3 regions of the Lacisediminihabitans sp. FW035 genome follow, and region 3 is predicted to be linked to each of the others. Evidence: predicted binding sites of a transcription regulator. Region 3 holds the regulator's gene; each other region holds the start of a gene.
The links. Region 3 encodes LexA, which represses DNA repair genes until DNA is damaged. Its sites were predicted from a motif close to TCGAACANNTGTTCGA; they were not measured.
Positions count from the first base shown of each region.

Region 1: the regulator LexA is predicted to act here: its motif matches at 1,091-1,106, upstream of ACVXZ4_RS01910 (HNH endonuclease signature motif containing protein).
Region 2: the regulator LexA is predicted to act here: its motif matches at 4,544-4,559, upstream of ACVXZ4_RS07655 (HNH endonuclease signature motif containing protein).

Region 1 covers NZ_CM142187.1:377,710-383,663, reverse strand. Annotated here, with positions in the region: gene ACVXZ4_RS01920 (cation:proton antiporter) at 1-303, opposite strand, end outside; gene ACVXZ4_RS01915 (DUF1801 domain-containing protein) at 498-941, opposite strand; gene ACVXZ4_RS01910 (HNH endonuclease signature motif containing protein) at 1,170-2,540, shown strand; gene ACVXZ4_RS01905 (DNA glycosylase AlkZ-like family protein) at 2,753-3,829, opposite strand; gene ACVXZ4_RS01900 (PadR family transcriptional regulator) at 3,999-4,568, shown strand; gene ACVXZ4_RS01895 (ABC1 kinase family protein) at 4,618-5,954, shown strand, end outside.
Region 2 covers NZ_CM142187.1:1,580,722-1,586,675, reverse strand. Annotated here, with positions in the region: gene ACVXZ4_RS07690 (SCO7613 C-terminal domain-containing membrane protein) at 1-62, opposite strand, end outside; gene ACVXZ4_RS07685 (hypothetical protein) at 356-697, opposite strand; tRNA gene ACVXZ4_RS07680 (tRNA-Ile) at 835-911, opposite strand; gene ACVXZ4_RS07675 (glycosyltransferase) at 983-2,233, opposite strand; gene ACVXZ4_RS07670 (DMT family transporter) at 2,256-3,197, opposite strand; gene def (peptide deformylase) at 3,238-3,804, shown strand; gene ACVXZ4_RS07660 (GNAT family N-acetyltransferase) at 3,782-4,300, shown strand; gene ACVXZ4_RS07655 (HNH endonuclease signature motif containing protein) at 4,578-5,954, shown strand, end outside.
Region 3 covers NZ_CM142187.1:2,301,514-2,307,467, forward strand. Annotated here, with positions in the region: gene priA (bifunctional 1-(5-phosphoribosyl)-5-((5-phosphoribosylamino)methylideneamino)imidazole-4-carboxamide isomerase/phosphoribosylanthranilate isomerase PriA) at 1-95, opposite strand, end outside; gene hisH (imidazole glycerol phosphate synthase subunit HisH) at 125-757, opposite strand; gene hisB (imidazoleglycerol-phosphate dehydratase HisB) at 760-1,365, opposite strand; gene ACVXZ4_RS11065 (histidinol-phosphate transaminase) at 1,362-2,504, opposite strand; gene ACVXZ4_RS11070 (LysM peptidoglycan-binding domain-containing protein) at 2,571-2,978, opposite strand; gene lexA (transcriptional repressor LexA) at 3,301-4,020, shown strand; gene metE (5-methyltetrahydropteroyltriglutamate--homocysteine S-methyltransferase) at 4,467-5,954, opposite strand, start outside.

The DNA.
Region 1 (5,954 bases), 1.9 Mb from region 3:
CAGCACCGCCGACACCGCAACAAGTCCGACGGCGAGGAAGACGATCACCCGCAGGTTGCGTCGGAAGTCCACGAACGGCACCTGCCGCGCGGCCGCATAGAGAAGCGGAGGCAGGATGACAGTGAGCACCAGGCTCGGCTCGATGTCGAAGTGCGGAACGGCCGGGATGGCGCCGATCCCCACCCCGACGACCGTCAGGGCCAGCGGTGCCGCGACCCCGATGCGCCCGGAGAAGAAGGAGACGACGCCGATGACAAGCACCACCGCGACGACGGTGAGTGTGGCGAGTTCGGTGGGTTCCATGCGGGAAAGGCTAGCTGGGGGCGGTGCACGGATCGAGCAGGAGGCAAATGGCTGAACGGTGCCGATGAGCCGACGCATATCGTGAACTCGTCGGTAGCGACCGTCGCGGTTGCGATATCCGCATCACTCCTCACTCCGACGCTCTCGAAGAGACGGTCGAAGGTGCGTCCGTTGAGGACGAGCCATGCCCACCTCTAGAGGGGCTGGACCGGATCGGCCTTCCAGAGGATCTGACGGATCGGCCCCGCCTGAGCCAGGGAGTCGACGAACCCATACGAATCGCGCGCGATCTGCTCGAGGACCGACGGATCCACATCGCTGAGTTTCTTGAAGACGACGCAATATCCGGTGAGGGAGTGCGTGCCCAGCTGATCCAGCAGCCGGGAGTGCCGTGCCGTGCCATCCATCAGGTAGAGGGTGATCTTGCGCTTTCGCGGATAGAAACCGATCGTGTGACCGTCGCCTTCGCGGCCGCTGTCGTACTTGTAGTGGTAGGTGCCGAATCCGATCGTGCCCACGTTCCACAGCGCTGGCACGTGCCCGCTGATCCGTTGCAACAGGTCGATGAGGGCCTCGGTGTCCGCAGCGGTCTGGGCATCGAGCGAGGTGATGTAGGTGTCGACTGCGGAGTCTCTCATCGCGCGCGCTTTCTCGGGGTCGTGCCGCGATTCTAACGACGGATGCCGATTGCCCGCTGTCGTGCAGCGCTTGTTCCAAGCGCGCTCTGGAGTGAGCTTCCGCCGGTGGAGGACGCCGGGGTGGATCGGGCGACATGTCTCCTCCTCCACCGAATGTATATTCGAGACTTATCAACATCTTTGTAGCATAGTATAGTAATTGTGTTCCATTTGAGGGAGAATGGGGCTATGTCCATCACCGCCACTGTCTCGCTCGAGGTCCCCGCCCTCGATGAGATCTCGCGCGCGGACGACGTAGAGCTGATCGAGGTCATGCGCAAGTGGGCGCAGGCGCGTCGAGCAGTGGATGCCGGGCTGGCCACCCTCGCCGGCGTCGTGGCCGCGCGGTCCTCCCTCGAGCTCGGTTATGACGGACTGGCCCAGCGGGCGGGCGCACGCACTGCAGACGCGTTTGTGTCCCAGCTCACCGGCACATCGGGGCCGGAGGCTCGCGCGATCACCGCTGTCGGCACGATGATGAGCGACCCTGCGGCCTGGCTGGGCGAGGTCGCGTCACGGGTGACGTCTGGTGACCTGTCGATCGGGGCCGCTGCCGCCATCCAGAGCGGGCTCGGGACGCCATCGCCCACGGTCGCCGCCGACGATCTGGCGGATGCCGCGCACGAATTGCTGGCATCCGCAAATTTCCTGCCGCCCGAGAAGGTCGCTCGGCACGCTCGCGAACTCCGCGACGAGCTCGATGACGCGGGCGTCGCCGATCGCGAGGCGCAGTTGCGCGACAAGCGATTCCTCCGTCTCACGCCGCAGGCGGATGGGATGACGCGCATTTTCGGTCTGCTCGACCCGGAGTCGGCGGCCCTCGTCACCGATGCGGTCGACGCCGTGACCGCGACACGGCGAGGCGGCCCACGCTTTGTCGACGCGGCTACGGCAGCGCGCGCAGAGGCCATCGCGCTCGACGAGCGCACGACCGGGCAGCTGTCACTGGATGCGCTGGTCGAGATGGTGCGGATCGCCGCCTTTGCAGACGACGGCCGCGTCTTCGGCACCCGCAAGCCCGCCGTGAGGGTGCATGTCACCGCCACGGATCTTGCCCGCGGCACCGGTGTCGCCCACCTGGAAGGCCAGACCGCGGCAGCGTCCGTCGCGACCGCGCAGCGACTCGCGTGCGGCAACGAATTCCTCGCGCTCGAGTTCAGCGACAGCGGGGTCAACAGCGGCTCGGCACTCCGACTCGGTCGCACCCGGCGCACGTTCTCCGACGCGCAGCGCACCGTACTGGCAGCGATCTGGGGCGGATGCGCGGTGGGCGGCTGCGATCGGCCCCCGTCCTGGTGCGAGGCCCATCACATCGACGAATGGGTCGAAGACGGCGGCGCGACCGATGTGGGCAATGGCATCCTCCTGTGCCGACACGACCACATGCGCGTGCACAACAACGGCTGGAAAGTGCGGCGACGCGGCAAGGACTATGTTCTCGAGCCGCCGCCGGGCGATCCCCTGCATCCCGCCGAGATTCCGTTGATTCCGAAAAATCCGGTCTATCGCCGCGGACGGAGGATGGTGGATGCCGACCGCGAAGTCGAATGCTCCGCCTGAGATTGCCTCACACCAGAGCCGAGCGCAGCAGGCCGACTCGAGCGCAGCGGGTGGTCGCGGCGCAACGGACGGTCGCAGTGCAGCGGGTGGTCGCGGTGCAACGGACGGTCGCGGTTCAACTGACGGTCGCGGTGCAGCGGACGGTCGCGGGCATCGTGACCGTCGCACCATAGGACGGGCTGCTGCGGGAGACCAGAGGCGCACACCCGGCATCACCAGGCCTGGACCGTGACGCCCAACCATTCGGCGAGGGCGGCGATCTCGGCACGCACCATTTCGTCTTCCTCAGCGTCGAAAGGCAGGAACTCATGCACCGCGGTGACCACGAGTGCGTCCCGCCCACGGTTCACCTCGGCGTCGAGCATCCCGACGAAGCGGTCGCCCATCAGGATGGGATGGGCGAAGAATCCGTACTTGCGCCGCGTCTTCGGCTTGAACTGCTCGAGCACGTAGTCGAACTCGAAGATGTCATGCAGCCGAGGCCGATCGAACAGCATTCCGTCGTAGGGGCTGAGGAAGGCGACCCGACCGCCCGGGTCGTCATCCAGAGCGGCGAGCGCCTCGGGGTCCACCCGCCACTTCTGCTTCAGGCCCTCGATGACGGCGGGTTCGCCCGCCTCCCCCACCGGAGTCCAGGGCGACTTCTGCTTCGCGATCCCGGCCGCGTGCAGTCGGCGCTCGTTCAGCATCCGCTCGGCCTCGTCCAGCGCCAGCTCGGGAAGATCCTGCGGATACACCCGCTCGGCCAGGTCCCACCGACGATGGCGCCCTTCGCGCCCGACGATCGCCACCTCTCCCTGCCGCTGCAGGAAGTCGAGCATGTGCACGGTCTGGTTGGATCCGAACCAGCCGTCCGGTGGACGGATCACCTCGGCCGTGTCCGGGATCTCGGTCGCCAGCAGCGGCCCCTCCGCACGCAATCGGGCGAGGACATCAGTGCGGAAGCGGTCGTTGGCGGCCAGCCATTCTCGACTGCTCTGCCGACGGGGCCAGCTCCGCATGGCGGGCAGCATGAGCGGAAGCAGACTCACCGGGCGGAACGAACCGTCGAATTCGAACAGCAGCCGATCCTTCTCCACAGCCTTCGACAGCTGGATCTGGTCGTAAGCGGTGCCGAGCCGCGACCAGAGGATCGTGTGCTCCGCGGGGGCGATCGTGGCTGTGGGGTCGATCTTTATCGCGCCGAGCTCCTCGGCGACCTCCACGACATCGCCCGCTCGATCCGCATCCAGCAGCTGGGCGCGCACGGCGATCCGCCGGGCCTGGTCTCGCGTGAGCTGGTGCGTCACGGGTCGAGAGTAGCAGCGGCCGTGTGCCCACCGCCCGGCCGAATGTCGGCACTCGCACGGGAATTCCCCAGACTGACGATATATCGTTGGCTATCGTCGAGCCAGAAGACATCGACGTGGCCAGGCGGGATGAGGTCATCCAGCCAGCAGAGACACCGAGGAGATCATCATGAGCAATCCATTCATGGGCGACAGGTTCGCGGGACGCCGGGGCGGTGCCGGCGAAGGTTGGCCCGCCAACGCCATGTGGGACGCGATGGAGCAGTTGCGCGGGCAGTTCGACCGCAAGGTCGGCACCAGGATGGGGCGCGGTGATGTGCGTGCCGCGGTGCTCTCCCTCCTCGCCGAGAAGCCGATGCACGGCTACCAGATCATCCACGAGATCGAGGAGCGTAGCGGCGGCAGCTGGAAGCCCAGCCCCGGCTCGGTGTACCCCACGCTCCAGCTTCTCGCCGACGAGGGCTTCATCAGCGCCGAAGAGTCCAACGGTCGTAAGACCTACTCGCTCACCGCCGAGGGGCGTGCTGTAGCGGATGCCGCGGCGGAGCAGCCGGCGCCCTGGGAGGGCCAGAACACTCGTGACACCAGGCGGGCGACGGCACTGCCCAAGGCCGGTATCGACCTCGCCCAGGCCGCTGCCCAGGTGGGACGCACCGGCAACCCCGAACAGGTGAAACAGGCTGTCGCCGTTCTCGAAGAAGCGCGTCGTAAGCTCTACTCGATCCTCGCCCAGGACTGAGCGTGCCCCCCGCACTTCGGCGCGGCGGAGACGAGATTACCGAGATCAGATGACCGACGCCGGCAACATGCGTGCCCGCTCCCGCAGAATCCTGCGGTTCGCCGCCCGCTACCTTGCCCAGGCGTGGTGGTACGAGCTGTTCCTGCCGCGGCTCGGGCTTGCGCGACTCTCGGCGCGCGGCCGGAGTAAGCGGCTGCAGCGCATCGCGCGCAACTTCCACGCGCTCGCGGTGGACCTCGGTGGCCTCATGATCAAGGTCGGCCAGTTCATGTCGTCGCGCCTGGACATCCTGCCGCCGGAGATCACCAAGGAACTCGAGGGGCTGCAGGACGAGGTGCCGCCGGTGCCGTTCGCCGCCATCCGCGCCCTCGCCGAAGCCGAGCTCGGAGTGAGCCTCGAGCGGGCGTTCGCCTTCATCGACGAGACCCCGGTGGCCGCAGCATCCCTCGGCCAGGTGCATCGTGCGCGGCTCGCGGAGATGGATGCCGCGGACACGGGCCTCGTCGACGTCGTCGTGAAGATCCAGCGACCGGGCATCGACCAGATCATCGATGTCGACCTCAGCGCGCTGCGTCGGGTCGCCGGCTGGCTCAGTCGGGTGCGCCTCGTATCGGATCGCGTGGACATGCCCTCACTCGTGGAGGAGTTCGCGTTCACCAGTCTCGAGGAGATCGACTACCTGCACGAGGCGGCGAGCGCGGAGAGGTTCGCCCAGAACTTCGCGGGCGATGCTCGGGTGCGGGTGCCCGAGTTCGTGTGGGAACGCTCGACCAAACGCGTGCTCACCCTGCAGGACGTGACGGCGATCAAGATCAATGACGTCAATGCCCTGACAGCCGCCGGCATCGACCCCGCGGAGGTCGCTGCCGATTTCGCAGCCGTGATGTTCGACCAGCTCTTCGTGCACGGCTTCTTCCACGCCGACCCGCACCCCGGCAACATCTTCGTCACGCCAGCGCAACGCAGCGACGCTGAGGGCACCCGGGCCTGGCACTTCACGTTCATCGACTTCGGGATGATGGGTGAGGTACCCGACGGCCTGCGCCGCGGCCTTCGCCAGCTCATCATCGCCGCGGCGTCGCGCGACGGCACGGGCATGGTGGACGGCATCCGCGAGGTGGGGGTGCTCCTGCCCTCGGCGGACACGGCCGAGCTCGAGCGGGCGATGACCAAGCTCTTCGCCCGGTTCGGCGGAATGGGTTTCGCGGAGTTGCAGGAGGTCGATCCGCGCGAGTTCCGGGCGTTCGCGACGGAGTTCGGCGATCTCGTGCGGTCGCTGCCGTTCCAATTGCCCGAAAATTTCCTGCTGATCATCCGCGCCATGTCCGTGACATCGGGTGTCTGCAGTTCACTGAACCCCGCCTTCAACATCTGGGATGCGGTCGA
Region 2 (5,954 bases), 720 kb from region 3:
CGCACACTGGTGAGTGTGTCGATGAGGTACTGCCGCGCGATGATGGCCTCCGCCGCCCTCACTGATGCCTCCTGCACCTGAGACGCGATCGGTGAAGTCAAGTCGGCCTGGCAGTTCCGGCACGAGACCGGACTGTCGAGCACACTGTCGCAGCGCGGGCACAAAGCCCGGCCGACGAGATACCCGGCGGTCTGAGTACTCCAAGATGCGGCCACGAGCGTCAGCCTAGGTGCGGGAGGGCCGCCGCGAACGCCGTGTCCAGGAACTGGGGCGCCGTGGAAAAGCGGTACTCACCCCACCGAACCGTGCTCACCCAAGGAGCAACGCCTCCGAAATCGCGCGAGGGAGGACCACTTCAGAAGCTCGTCTCCCGGATAGACAGGACAGCGATCAGCGTGCAACCGGCAAATTTCAACAATTTCTTCCCCGTATCGACCGTCGAGCTTCGCTTGCCGCTTTCGATCAAGAAAAGTGAGGAAGCCACGACTCCGGTGCGGCGGCGCGGGACTTTCTGGCTCAGCCTGCTGGGCGGTCGCGCGTCTCGAATCAGATCGCTGGTCTTGAGACACCGCTTCCAGCTCCTAAGTCGATTTTTTGCAAGAGGACTGGTTTTCGGGCCGTCGGACAGAATATTGAGCTGCGAAAATGTCTCCGAAGGAATGCGACGAATCTGATCTGTCTCGCTGAATAGCCCCATCGTTGTGTTGCTGAAGCGTTCACGAATCAGGATGAGCCAGCGATTGCAGCGTGTCGCCCCGGGCCGACCCGGCGAGTCGCGCGAAACTCCTGATCCGCGAACAGGATCGTCGGTCCGACCGGGCGCTGTCGGGAGGTTGGTGGGGCGGACGGGACTTGAACCCGTGACCGACGGATTATGAGTCCGCTGCTCTAACCAGCTGAGCTACCGCCCCGCAGCGCTCCAATGGAACGGTGCGTCACCACGATACAGGCTGGTGCGCACGCGATCGTGAGGCGGGCGGGGCTAGCTGACCTGCTCGTCGAGCGAAGCATCCGTCACCGGATCGGTGACCTTCTCACCGCGGTAGAGCTGTTCGAAGACGGTAAGAGTGCGCTGGATGTCGTGCGCCGCGATATAGCGCAGGCTCGCTTCCTTCATGGTGCGCAGTTGCGCGTCGGGCAGGCTCAGCACGCGGCTGAGCTTGTCGGCGAGATCCTTCGCGTCACCGGGCTTGAAGAGGTAGCCGTTCTCACCCTCGTGCACCAGGTGCGGCAGGGCCATCGCGTTGGCGGCCACGATCGGGAGCCCCGACGCCATCGCCTCCATGGTCGCGATGCTCTGCAGCTCGGCGATCGAAGGCATGGCGAATACTGTGGCGCGCGTGAGAGCGGCGCGAAGCTGCTCATCCGTCACGTAGCCGGTGAAGGTGACGCGCTTGTCGATGGCGAGCTCGCGGGTCAGCTGCTTGAGCTGGTTCATCTGGTCGCCGCCACCGACGATCTCGAGCTGCACATCCAGCGACGGATCGATCTGCGCGATCGCCCTCATGAGCACGTCGAGGTGCTTCTCGCCCGAGACGCGCCCCACGAAGATGACGCGGTTCTCGGTGCGCGGCTCGAAACTGGCCGAATAGAGCGCCGCGTCGATGCCGCAGGAGATGGCGTGCACGTGCTCGAGGTCCGTCTCGGACTCGAGGAAGTCGGCGGCCTTACGGCTGGGCGATGTCACCTCTTCGCAGTACGCGAAGGTGGTGGAGGCATCCTTCCACGCGGCACGGATGGCCCACTTGCGGGCGAAGTGCGGAAGGCGCGTGTGGTCGATGAGGTTCTCGGGCATGAAGTGGTTGGTGCCGATCACGCGGATGCCCCGCTTGGCCGCCTGCCGGGCGAGGCCGCGGCCCACGACGATGTGCGACTGGATATGCACCACGTCAGGTTTGACCTCGTCGAGGATGCGGGCGGCATGCGCCTGGCTGCGCCACGGCAGGATAAATCGCAGCCAGTCGTGCGGATACCAGCGCCAGGAGTAGACGCGATGAACGATGAATTCTGCGCCGTCGTGCTTCTCGAGGAACGCGCCGGTGGTGCCGTTGAAGGCTGGCGCCTCGACGTGCACGGTGTGGCCGCGCTCGGTGAGTCCGGCGGCGAGTCGTGAGCCGAAGTTGGCGGCGCCGTTCACGTCGGGTGGGAAGGTGTCGGCGCCGATCAGGATGCGAAGGGGTGCCTTCGCATCCGTCGGGGAGTCGTGCGGGGTGTCGGACAAAGTCTTAAGCATCCCTTGCAGTTGAAACCATCGATTACAGCCTAGCGGCGGCTTCGGGCTGGCGCTTGGACAGCTGGACCACACCGTACACGGCGAGGGCGCCGGCCACGACGAAGGCAAGGATCGCGTACCAGGGCGCGCCGGACGCCTCCTGCAGCACGATGATGCCGATCGAGACTGCGACGATCGGGTCGATGACGGTGAGGCCGGCGATCACGAGATCCGGCGGACCGGAGCTGTAGGCGGTCTGCACGAAGTATCCGCCGAGCACCGTGGCGGCGAGGAGCGCGACGACGCAGGCGATCGTGAGCCATTCGAATCCCTGGGCGCCGTTGAGGATGATCGTGTGCACACGGTCGATGACGACCTTCGCGAGGGTCGCGACGAAACCGTAGAGCACTCCGGCGCCGACGATGTAGATCAGGGGTCCGAACTTCTTACGAAGGAAGGCGAAACCCAACGCGAACGCGATCGTGACGACACCGAGCAGGATCAGGACCGTCACGAGTTCCGTCTGGGTGATCTCCTTCGACCGGGCGAAGATGGTGGCGAAGGTCACGAAGAGTCCGACGCCCCCGACGCAGAAGATGATGGGGCGGATGGCATCCTGCTTCAGCTTCACACCGGACACTCTGGAGTTGACGATGGCCGTGATTATGAGGGCGATCGCACCGAGCGGCTGCACGACGATGAGCGGCGCGAAGATGAGCGCGGTGAGCTGGAATGCGACCGCGAGGCCGAGCATCAGAGTGCCGATGACCCACGACGGTCGCCTCAGCAGCAGGAGTAGCTGGCCGAGATTAAGGCCAGCGGTGGAGGACGATTCGGTGAGGCTGTCGACCTTGTTGACACCGCGATGCTGGAACTGGGCACCGAGAGCAAGAAAGACCGCACCGACCAGCGCGATCGGGATTCCCAGCGCCTGGTAGGGGGTGATGGAGATCTGGTCCGAAATGGCACTGAGCTCTGGCGTCACGGCACGACCCTACCCGCTGGCCCTCCGATATTCTTGGCGAATGGCCGTCCTCCCGATTCAAATCACGGGCAATCCCGTGCTCCACACCCGAGCATCCGAAGTGACGTCGTTCGACGCCTCGCTCGCCACGCTCGTCGCCGACATGTTCGACACGATGGAGGCCGCGCCGGGCGTGGGGCTCGCGGCTCCGCAGGTGGATATCCCCCTTCGACTCTTCGTCTTCAACTGGACGGACGACGATGACACGCTCTGGCGCGGCGTGGCTATCAACCCCACCCTGTGGGTGAGCCCGGTGCCGATCGGCGCCGCGGATGAGGACGAGGAGTCCGAGGGGTGCTTGTCGGTACCCGGGGAACGGTACCCTCTGCGGCGATCGGAGCTCGCCATCCTCACGGCCGTCGATCTCGACCAGAAGCCGTTCGAAATCCGGGCGGAGGGATGGCTCGCCCGCATCTTCCAGCACGAATACGACCACCTCGAGGGAGTGCTCTACGTAGATCGTCTCGACCATGCGACGGGCAAGGCGGCCGCGAAGGCCGTGAAGAAGAGCGGCTGGGGTGAGCCGGGGCTGAGCTGGACGCCGGGTGTCGACGATCTCGAAGGGTGAGGCCGGGGCGTCAGAACTTGTGATCCGGCAGCCACGGTTCTCCGAGGCGGCTGTGATCGCGGCGATCCAGGTGGACGGGTGGCGAGATACCTACGGCCACCTTCTGCCCCCGGAGTTCTATGGCGACGCCGCCCTTCGTCGGCGCGTTGCCATGTGGTCGAAGATCCTCGGCGGCGAGGCTGTTCCCGACCGGCTGTTCGTCGCTGAGTCATCGAGCCGCATCCAGGGATTCGCCTTTGTCGGCGACAGTCTCGACTCTCTTCCCGCTCGTCCGCTGTGCCTCTACATGATCTATGTCCGCAGTGAGCACCATGGCACGGGCATCGGTCAAGCCCTTCTCGAGGCCGCGGCCAGGGAGGATCCCCTGCAGCTCTGGATGGCAAAGGACAACCCGCGGGCGTATGCGTTCTACCGGCGAAACGGATTCGTTTTCGAAGGAACGGAACGGGTCGACAGTGCGTCAGACGATCTCGAGGAGATCCAACTCGTCAGGTGACGCGGTGCGACGGCGTGCGGGGGTTGCCTCTCGCGAGTTGCGTTTCGAGGTTGCGTTTCGCGGGTTGCGTTTCGCGCTTTGGGTTTCGCGGGTTGGCTCTCGCGCTTTGGGTTTCGCGGTTGCGTTTCGCGCGGTCCGATACTCGTGTCTGCTTTGGACGTCTTCTCGTACAGCACTTACCGTGCAGGCCTCTCCTCCACAGCGGTTTGCCCGACGGATTATCCACAGATTTGACATTTTCTTTCAGATCTGTATTCGAATCTGAGATAATGGATATATGGAAAGCAGCGAAATTGTGTTCGATGAATCCCTCGGCGGGGACTTCGATTCATCGCTGGCCGGCGCGCGTCGGGCTGTCGGCTTCGTGGCCGAATGTGCTCGGTCGGTCGAGGCCCTATCCGACACCAATCTTCTTCGCATTCAGCGAGAGCTCTCGGACCTCGCCCGCGAGCTCGGAGCAAGCGCCGCGGTGGTCGCCGGCGAGATCGGTCACCGTTCGCGCCGCGAGCTCGGCTTTTCGGGACTCGCTCAGAGGGAGGGGTTCCGCACACCGGAAGCCCTTGTGCGGCATGAGACCGGGTCCACCGCGCGCGGCGCCTTCGCACTCGTCCAAGCGGGCACGATGGCCCGGGAGTCCGCTGCGCAAGACGCGGCGTCGAGCGCCGAACCGTGGTTGCGGGAGGTCGGGGCCGCCGTTGCCGCGGGTTGCATCTCGGTGGACGCCGCCCGCGCGATCCGCGTCGGGCTCGGCGCACCATCCGATGGGTCCTGTGCTGTGACCGCGGTTGCCCTGTCCGATGCCGCCCACCTGCTCGTGATCGAAGCAACTATCGTCGACGCGGACGAGTTGTTGCGTCTCGCTCGCAGTCTCAGGGATGACCTCAACGAGGCCGGCATCGCGGATCGCGAGAGGGCCGCCTTCGAAGAGCGGTCGGTGCGCCGCACCCGGCGCCCCAATGGTCTCTCGAGATACATCATCGACCCGGACATCGAGTCCGCGGCTTTCTGGGACGACGTCTACGACACCCTTACCTCTCCCCGCCGAGGGGGCGTCCGATTCGTCGATGACGCCGACAGGGCGTGGGCAGAAGCGATCTCCACGGACGAGCGCTCCACCGACCAATACGTGCACGACTCGTTCACCCAGTTGCTGCGGATTGCGGTGGGCGCGGAGACGGGCGAGAGCCGGCGGATCGTGGGATCCCGACAGCCTTCGGTGCGCGTGCTGGTGACGCGAACGGCCCTCGAGGCCGGGCAGGGCCACGGCCGGATCGAGGGATGCGACATTCCGATCTCGATCGAGACCGTCGAGCGTATCGCCTGCGAATCCGGCACGGTGAAGCTCGACTTCGACGAGGTCGGTCGCCCGCTCGACCTTGGTCGGGAACAGCGGCTGTATTCGAAGAGTCAACGGATCGCCCTTGCCGCGGCTCAGGGCGGGTGCCTGTTCGGGGAGTGCGATCGTCCTCCCAGTTGGTGCGAGGCCCATCACTCGAGACACTGGAAGCGAGATCGCGGCGAGACGAACATCCTCGATGGTGTGCTTTTGTGTCGATATCACCATCTGCTCGTTCACAACAACGGCTGGGAGATCGTTCGGGATGACACGGGGTTCTGGCTCATTCCCCCTCGAGAGGTCGACCTGGACCAACGG
Region 3 (5,954 bases):
CCGGCCTCCCCCTTGGTCAGTCGCACGGCCTGGCCGTCGGCGACATCGATCGCCGGCAGCAGCACGAGTTTTGGAGTGGAGGCGAGGTCGCTCATCGGGTCATTTCTGGTGGGGGACGGGAGGATTACAGGGATTCGAGCCAGTTGGAGAGCAACCGGATACCCGGCCCCCCCGACTTCTCCGGGTGGAACTGGGTGGCGCTCAGCGGCCCGTTCTCTACCGCCGCAAGGAACCGGCTACCGTGCTCGGCCCAGGTGAGCCTGGGCTCGGGGAAGGGCGGCATCACGTCGAGGGTCCACTCGGTGGCGGCGTAGGAGTGCACGAAATAGAAACGTTCATCGGCGATGCCGTCGAACAGTACCGAGTCCGCCGGGGCCTCGAGGGTGTTCCACCCCATGTGGGGAAGGATCGGCGCGTCGAGCTCGGTGATGACCCCGGGCCACTGGTCGAGACCCTCGGTCTCCACTCCCCGCTCGACACCGCGGCCGAAGAGCACCTGCATGCCCACGCAGATACCGAGCACCGGCTTGCCCCCGGCCAGCCGGCGGTCGACGAGTTCTCCGCCGTGAACCGACTCCAGCGCCGACATCACCGCGGAGAATGCACCGACACCCGGCACGAGCAGGCCGTCCGCCGCAAGAACCCGAGAGCGATCGGCGGTGAGTTCGACATCGGCTCCCGCAGCCTCGAGTGCTTTCGCGGCCGAGTGCACGTTGCCGCTGCCGTAGTCGAGCACGACGACGGAAGGGCGACTCATGGTCAGAGCGCGCCCTTGGTGGACGGGATGCCCGTGACCCGGGCATCCGGCTCGACGGCGGTGCGCAGGGCGCGCGCGAAAGCCTTGAACTCTGCCTCGGCGATGTGGTGCGGATCACGGCCACTCAGCACCGTGATGTGCACGGTGAGTCCCGCGTTGAAGCTGATGGCTTCGAAGACGTGGCGCACCATCGATCCGGTGAAGTGGCCGCCGATGAGGTGGAACTCGAAGCCCGCGGGCTCGCCGCTGTGCACGAGGTACGGTCGGCCCGAGACATCCACCACTGCCTGCACCAGGGCCTCGTCGAGGGGCACGAGCGCGTCACCGTAGCGGGCGATCCCTGCCTTGTCGCCGAGCGCGTCCTTGATGGCCTTGCCGAGCACGATCCCGATGTCTTCGACGGTGTGGTGCACGTCTATCTCGGTGTCGCCGCTGGCCCGCACGGTGAGGTCGATGAGCGAGTGCTTCGAGAACGCGGTGAGCAGGTGATCGTAGAACGGCACCGAGGTCTGGATGTCGGACACACCCGTGCCGTCGAGGTCGAGCGACAGGTCGATGCTCGACTCGCTCGTCTCACGCTGGAGGTGTGCGACGCGCTGGGGGCTCATGCGCCAATCCTACCGAGAGCGTCTGCGCCGTCATCCGTGCCGTTACCCCCTGTGACCGCACCGGGATCGCCGAGGGATCCGAGGGCAGCGAGGAAGGCGGAGGTCTCCGCCGCCGTGCCCGCCGTGACACGCAGGTGGTGGGGGATCCCGATATCGCGGATGATGATGTCCTGTTCGAGTAGGGCCTCGAAGACTGCGTGCGGGTCGTCCACTCCCCCGAACAAGACGAAGTTTGCCCAACTGCGCCAGACCGGGTACCCCAGCCGCGGAAGCTCCTCGAGCAGGCGGTCGCGCTGGGCCTTGATGTCGTCGACCATCGCCAGCATCTCGTCGCTGTGGGCGAGCGCGGCGATCGCCGCCGCCTGGGTGAGGGCGGAGAGGTGGTAGGGCAGGCGCACGAGGCGGAGCGCGTCGGCGATCGCGGGATCGGCCGCGAGATAGCCAAGGCGAGCCCCGGCGAACGCGAACGCCTTGCTCATGGTGCGGGAGACGATCAGTCGCTCCCGGCCCTCGAGCAGGCTGAGTGCGGTGGGCAATTCCGCCGGCGCGAATTCCGCGTAGGCCTCGTCCACCACGACGATGCCGTCGGTCGCGTCGTAGGCCGCGACGATCGTCTCGAGCGACAGCGGCGTACCGGTGGGGTTGTTGGGAGAGCAGAAGAACACGATGTCAGGAGTTGTCTTCCGGATCCATTCGACCGCCGTCTGCGGGGAGATCTCGAAAGCGTCATCCCTTTCGCCGGCAATCCAGGTCGTGCCAGTGCCGGACGCGATGATCGAGTGCATCGAGTAGGTGGGCGGGAAGCCGAGGACGCTCCGGCCCGGACCTCCGAAGGCCTGGAGGATCTGCTGGAGCACCTCGTTTGAGCCGTTCGCCGCCCAGATGTTGTCCCGGGTGAGCCCGCACCCGAGGTAGCCGGCGAGGCTGTCACGGAGCTCCGTGAACTCGCGGTCCGGGTAGCGGTTCACCCCGAGCACGGCGGCGGCGAGGGCCGTCACGATGTCCGTGGCCACCGCTTCGGGGATCGGATGGGTGTTCTCGTTGACGTTCAGGCGGATCCGCACCTGCTCCTGCGGTGCACCGTAGGGGGTGAGGCCGCGCAGGTCGTCACGGATGGGCAGATCGTCGAGGGAAACCACTCGTCAATTTTAGGGGTGCGGGTGAGGAGTGGCCCTGCTCGTCGTCAGCGGGCCGTTCGGCATCTCTCAGTGGGAATACTTGAGCGGTACTGCCAGACTCTGGCCCGGCTGCACTTCGGCGCTGTTCAGCTGGTTGAGCTGCACGATGTCGGACACGACATCCCGCGGGTCGGATGATGGCGCGATCTCCCCGGCTAGCTGCCACAGGCTCTCGCCCGGCTGCACCGTCACGTGTTCGAATACGACCGACGAAGCATCCGCGCCGGCCGCTGCTCCACCACCGTTCACGGCGAATCCGACAGCAGCGATCACGAGGGGGGCAGCCACGACCAACGTGAGAAGCGCATACCCGCGGCGAGTGATGCGCAAATGCGAGGGACGAGCGGAGTCGAGGCGCGGGGTGACCTCGGAGCGCGTGGCACTGATCCGGGCGGGGGTGCTGAAACGCGCCGTGCTCATGACTGCTGTACTCATCGTGCTGCCTTCCGTGTCGTGCTCTGCACCTACAGGGTTTTCGTATCCGACACTCGGCCGGGAGTGCCGGATACGAAGCTTTGTTCCGAACATACCTTCGAAGTAGTGGGAATTCAAGCTCCGTCTTCGACTTTCTCGGGAATGGATCCGCAACACACTCGAACAGGTGTTTGTTTCGAGCCTGAAACGTGGATACAGTTTCGATTGTCTGGAGATCAGACAACCAGCAGCCACCGACATTGCCGCAATGGCGGTCGAAGCAGCTCGGCGAAGTGCGGTTCCAGATAGTCGGTTCCCCGAAAGCAGGAGTGAGATGAGCGAGATGGATTCAGGCGAGGCCAGCACGCCGGCACGAGGTGCGCGCGAAGCCGGGCCCCTGCAGGAGAAGCCCGGCACACGCCGCCGAAAAAGCCTGAGTGACAAGCAGCTCGCCATCCTCGACTTCATCCAGCGCGCTGTCGCCACCCGCGGCTACCCGCCGAGCATGCGTGAGATCGGGGATGCCGTCGGGCTCTCGTCACTGTCGAGCGTGACCCATCAGCTCAACCAGCTCGAGCTCAGCGGGTACCTGCGACGCGACCCCAACCGGCCGCGTGCGCTCGAGGTGCTCATCGACATCCAGCAGGAGGAGGGCGCGGTCGTCTCCGACAACCCGACTCCGATCGGTGACGCAGCCATGGTGCCTCTCGTCGGTCGGATCGCCGCCGGCATCCCGATCACGGCCGAAGAGATGGTGGACGAAGTGTTCCCTCTCCCCCGCCAGCTCGTGGGCAAGGGTGAACTCTTCATGCTCAAGGTCGTCGGGGATTCGATGATCGACGCGGCGATCTGCGATGGCGACTGGATCGTCGTGCGCCAGCAGAAGAACGCGGAGAACGGCGACATCGTCGCGGCGATGCTCGACGAGGAGGCGACGGTCAAGGTGTTCCAGCAGCGTGATGGCCACACCTGGCTGCTGCCGCGCAACACCGCGTTCGCGCCGATCCTCGGCGACTACGCCGAGCTGCTCGGCAAGGTAGTCGCGGTGCTGCGCTCCGTCTGAGGCAGCTCGGTCCGGGGCGCAGACTCCCGCCCCGAAACCGGGCTTAAACGGACCAGGCGGGTCGGCGCGCCCGCCCGGAGTGTCCGAGAGTGCCCTGGTTCGGTTCACATCGACGCCGGGCCCGACCGATCGCACATCCGACGCAGCCCGCAGCCGGACCTACCGAACCGCAAGGTCGAGTCGTCGCGGGGATCTTCGGCAGGCAGTTTGCCCTTCGAGACCCTCGCGGATCTTCTCCCGGGGGCTTGAACACCTCGCGGCGGGAGACGCAACTCCCGCCACGACGCCCGTGCTCCTCCGCGAGCGACCGGAAGGCGACTCGGCGCGGCTGCACTCCCCCACCGAAGCGGGGCCATCGCGGACCAACCGGGCCGGCGTGCCGGCCCGGAGTGTCCGCGATGGCCCCGGTTACGAAGAAAAGAAGAAGCGCGGAGGAAGCCGCTCCGCTAGTGCGCGTGCACCCGTTCGCGCACGGCACGCGTCGCAGCGACGACGTTCGTGAGCGACGCGACAGTCTCGTCGTATCCGCGGGTCTTGAGGCCACAGTCCGGGTTCACCCACACCTGGCGGTTCGGAATCGAACCGAGCGCGATCTCGATGAGGTCGGTGACCTCCTCGACCGACGGCACCCGCGGGGAGTGGATGTCGTAGACGCCCGGGCCGATCCCGCGACCGAAGCCACTGCGCTGGATGTCGGGAACGACCTCCATCTTCGACCGGGCAGCCTCGATGGACGTGACGTCCGCATCCAGGTTGTCGATGGCGTCGATGACCACGCCGAACTCGGAGTAACACAGGTGGGTGTGGATCTGCGTCTTCGGCTCGACACCCGCCGTCGCGAGACGGAACGACCGCACCGACCAGTCGAGGTAGGCCGGCTGGTCGGCCTTCTTCAGCGGCAGCAGCTCGCGCAGCGCCGGCTCATCGACCTGGATGATGCCGATGCCTGCAGCCTCGAGGTCCTCGATCTCGTCCCGGAGGGCGAGGGCGACCTGGTTGGCGGTCTCCCCCAGCGGCTGGTCGTCGCGCACGAAGCTCCAGGCCAGGATGGTGACCGGCCCGGTGAGCATGCCCTTGACCGGCTTCTCGGTGAGGCTCTGCGTGTAGGCGGACCACTCGACCGTGATCGGTGCCTCGCGCGCGACATCGCCCCACAGAATAGACGGGCGCGTACAGCGGCTGCCGTAGGACTGCACCCAGCCGTTCTGCGTCACGGCGAATCCGTCGAGGTGCTCCGCGAAGTATTGCACCATGTCGTTGCGCTCGGGCTCGCCGTGCACGATCACATCGATGCCGATCTCCTCCTGGAGTTCGACCACACTGCGGATCTCCGCCTTGAGGAAGTCGATGTACTCGTTCTCGCTGATCTCCCCCTTCGCGTTGGCCGCGCGGGCTTTGCGGATGTCACCGGTCTGCGGAAATGAACCGATGGTCGTCGTCGGCAGGAACGGCAGGTTGAGCGCGGCATCCTGGGCTGCGAGCCGCTCGGCGTAGTCGCCGCGACCGAAGTCGGCCTCGGTGAGGGCGGCGGCGCGGGCACGGACGTCGCCGTCGCGCACACCAGGTGCGACCCGGCGGTCGGCGAGGGCTGCGGATGCCGCGTCGAGCTCTCCCTGGATCGCGGATGCCCCGTGGGTGAGTCCCTGCGCGAGGGTGGCGATCTGCGCGACCTTCTGGTCGGCGAAAGCCAGCCAGCTCTTGAGGCGGTCGTCGAGGAAGGGCTCGTCCGCCACGTCGTGCGGAGTGTGGAACAGGCTCGTCGATGAGGTGACGGCGACACTCGGCGACAGCGCCTTCAGCGCCTCGAGGGTGCCGAAGGCTGCGGCGAGGTCCCCGCGCCAGATGTTGTGCCCGTCGATGACGCCACCGACCAGGGTCTTCTCGGTGTGGAATCCCTCCGGGAGGGAACCCTTGACGAGGTCGAGGCCGATCGC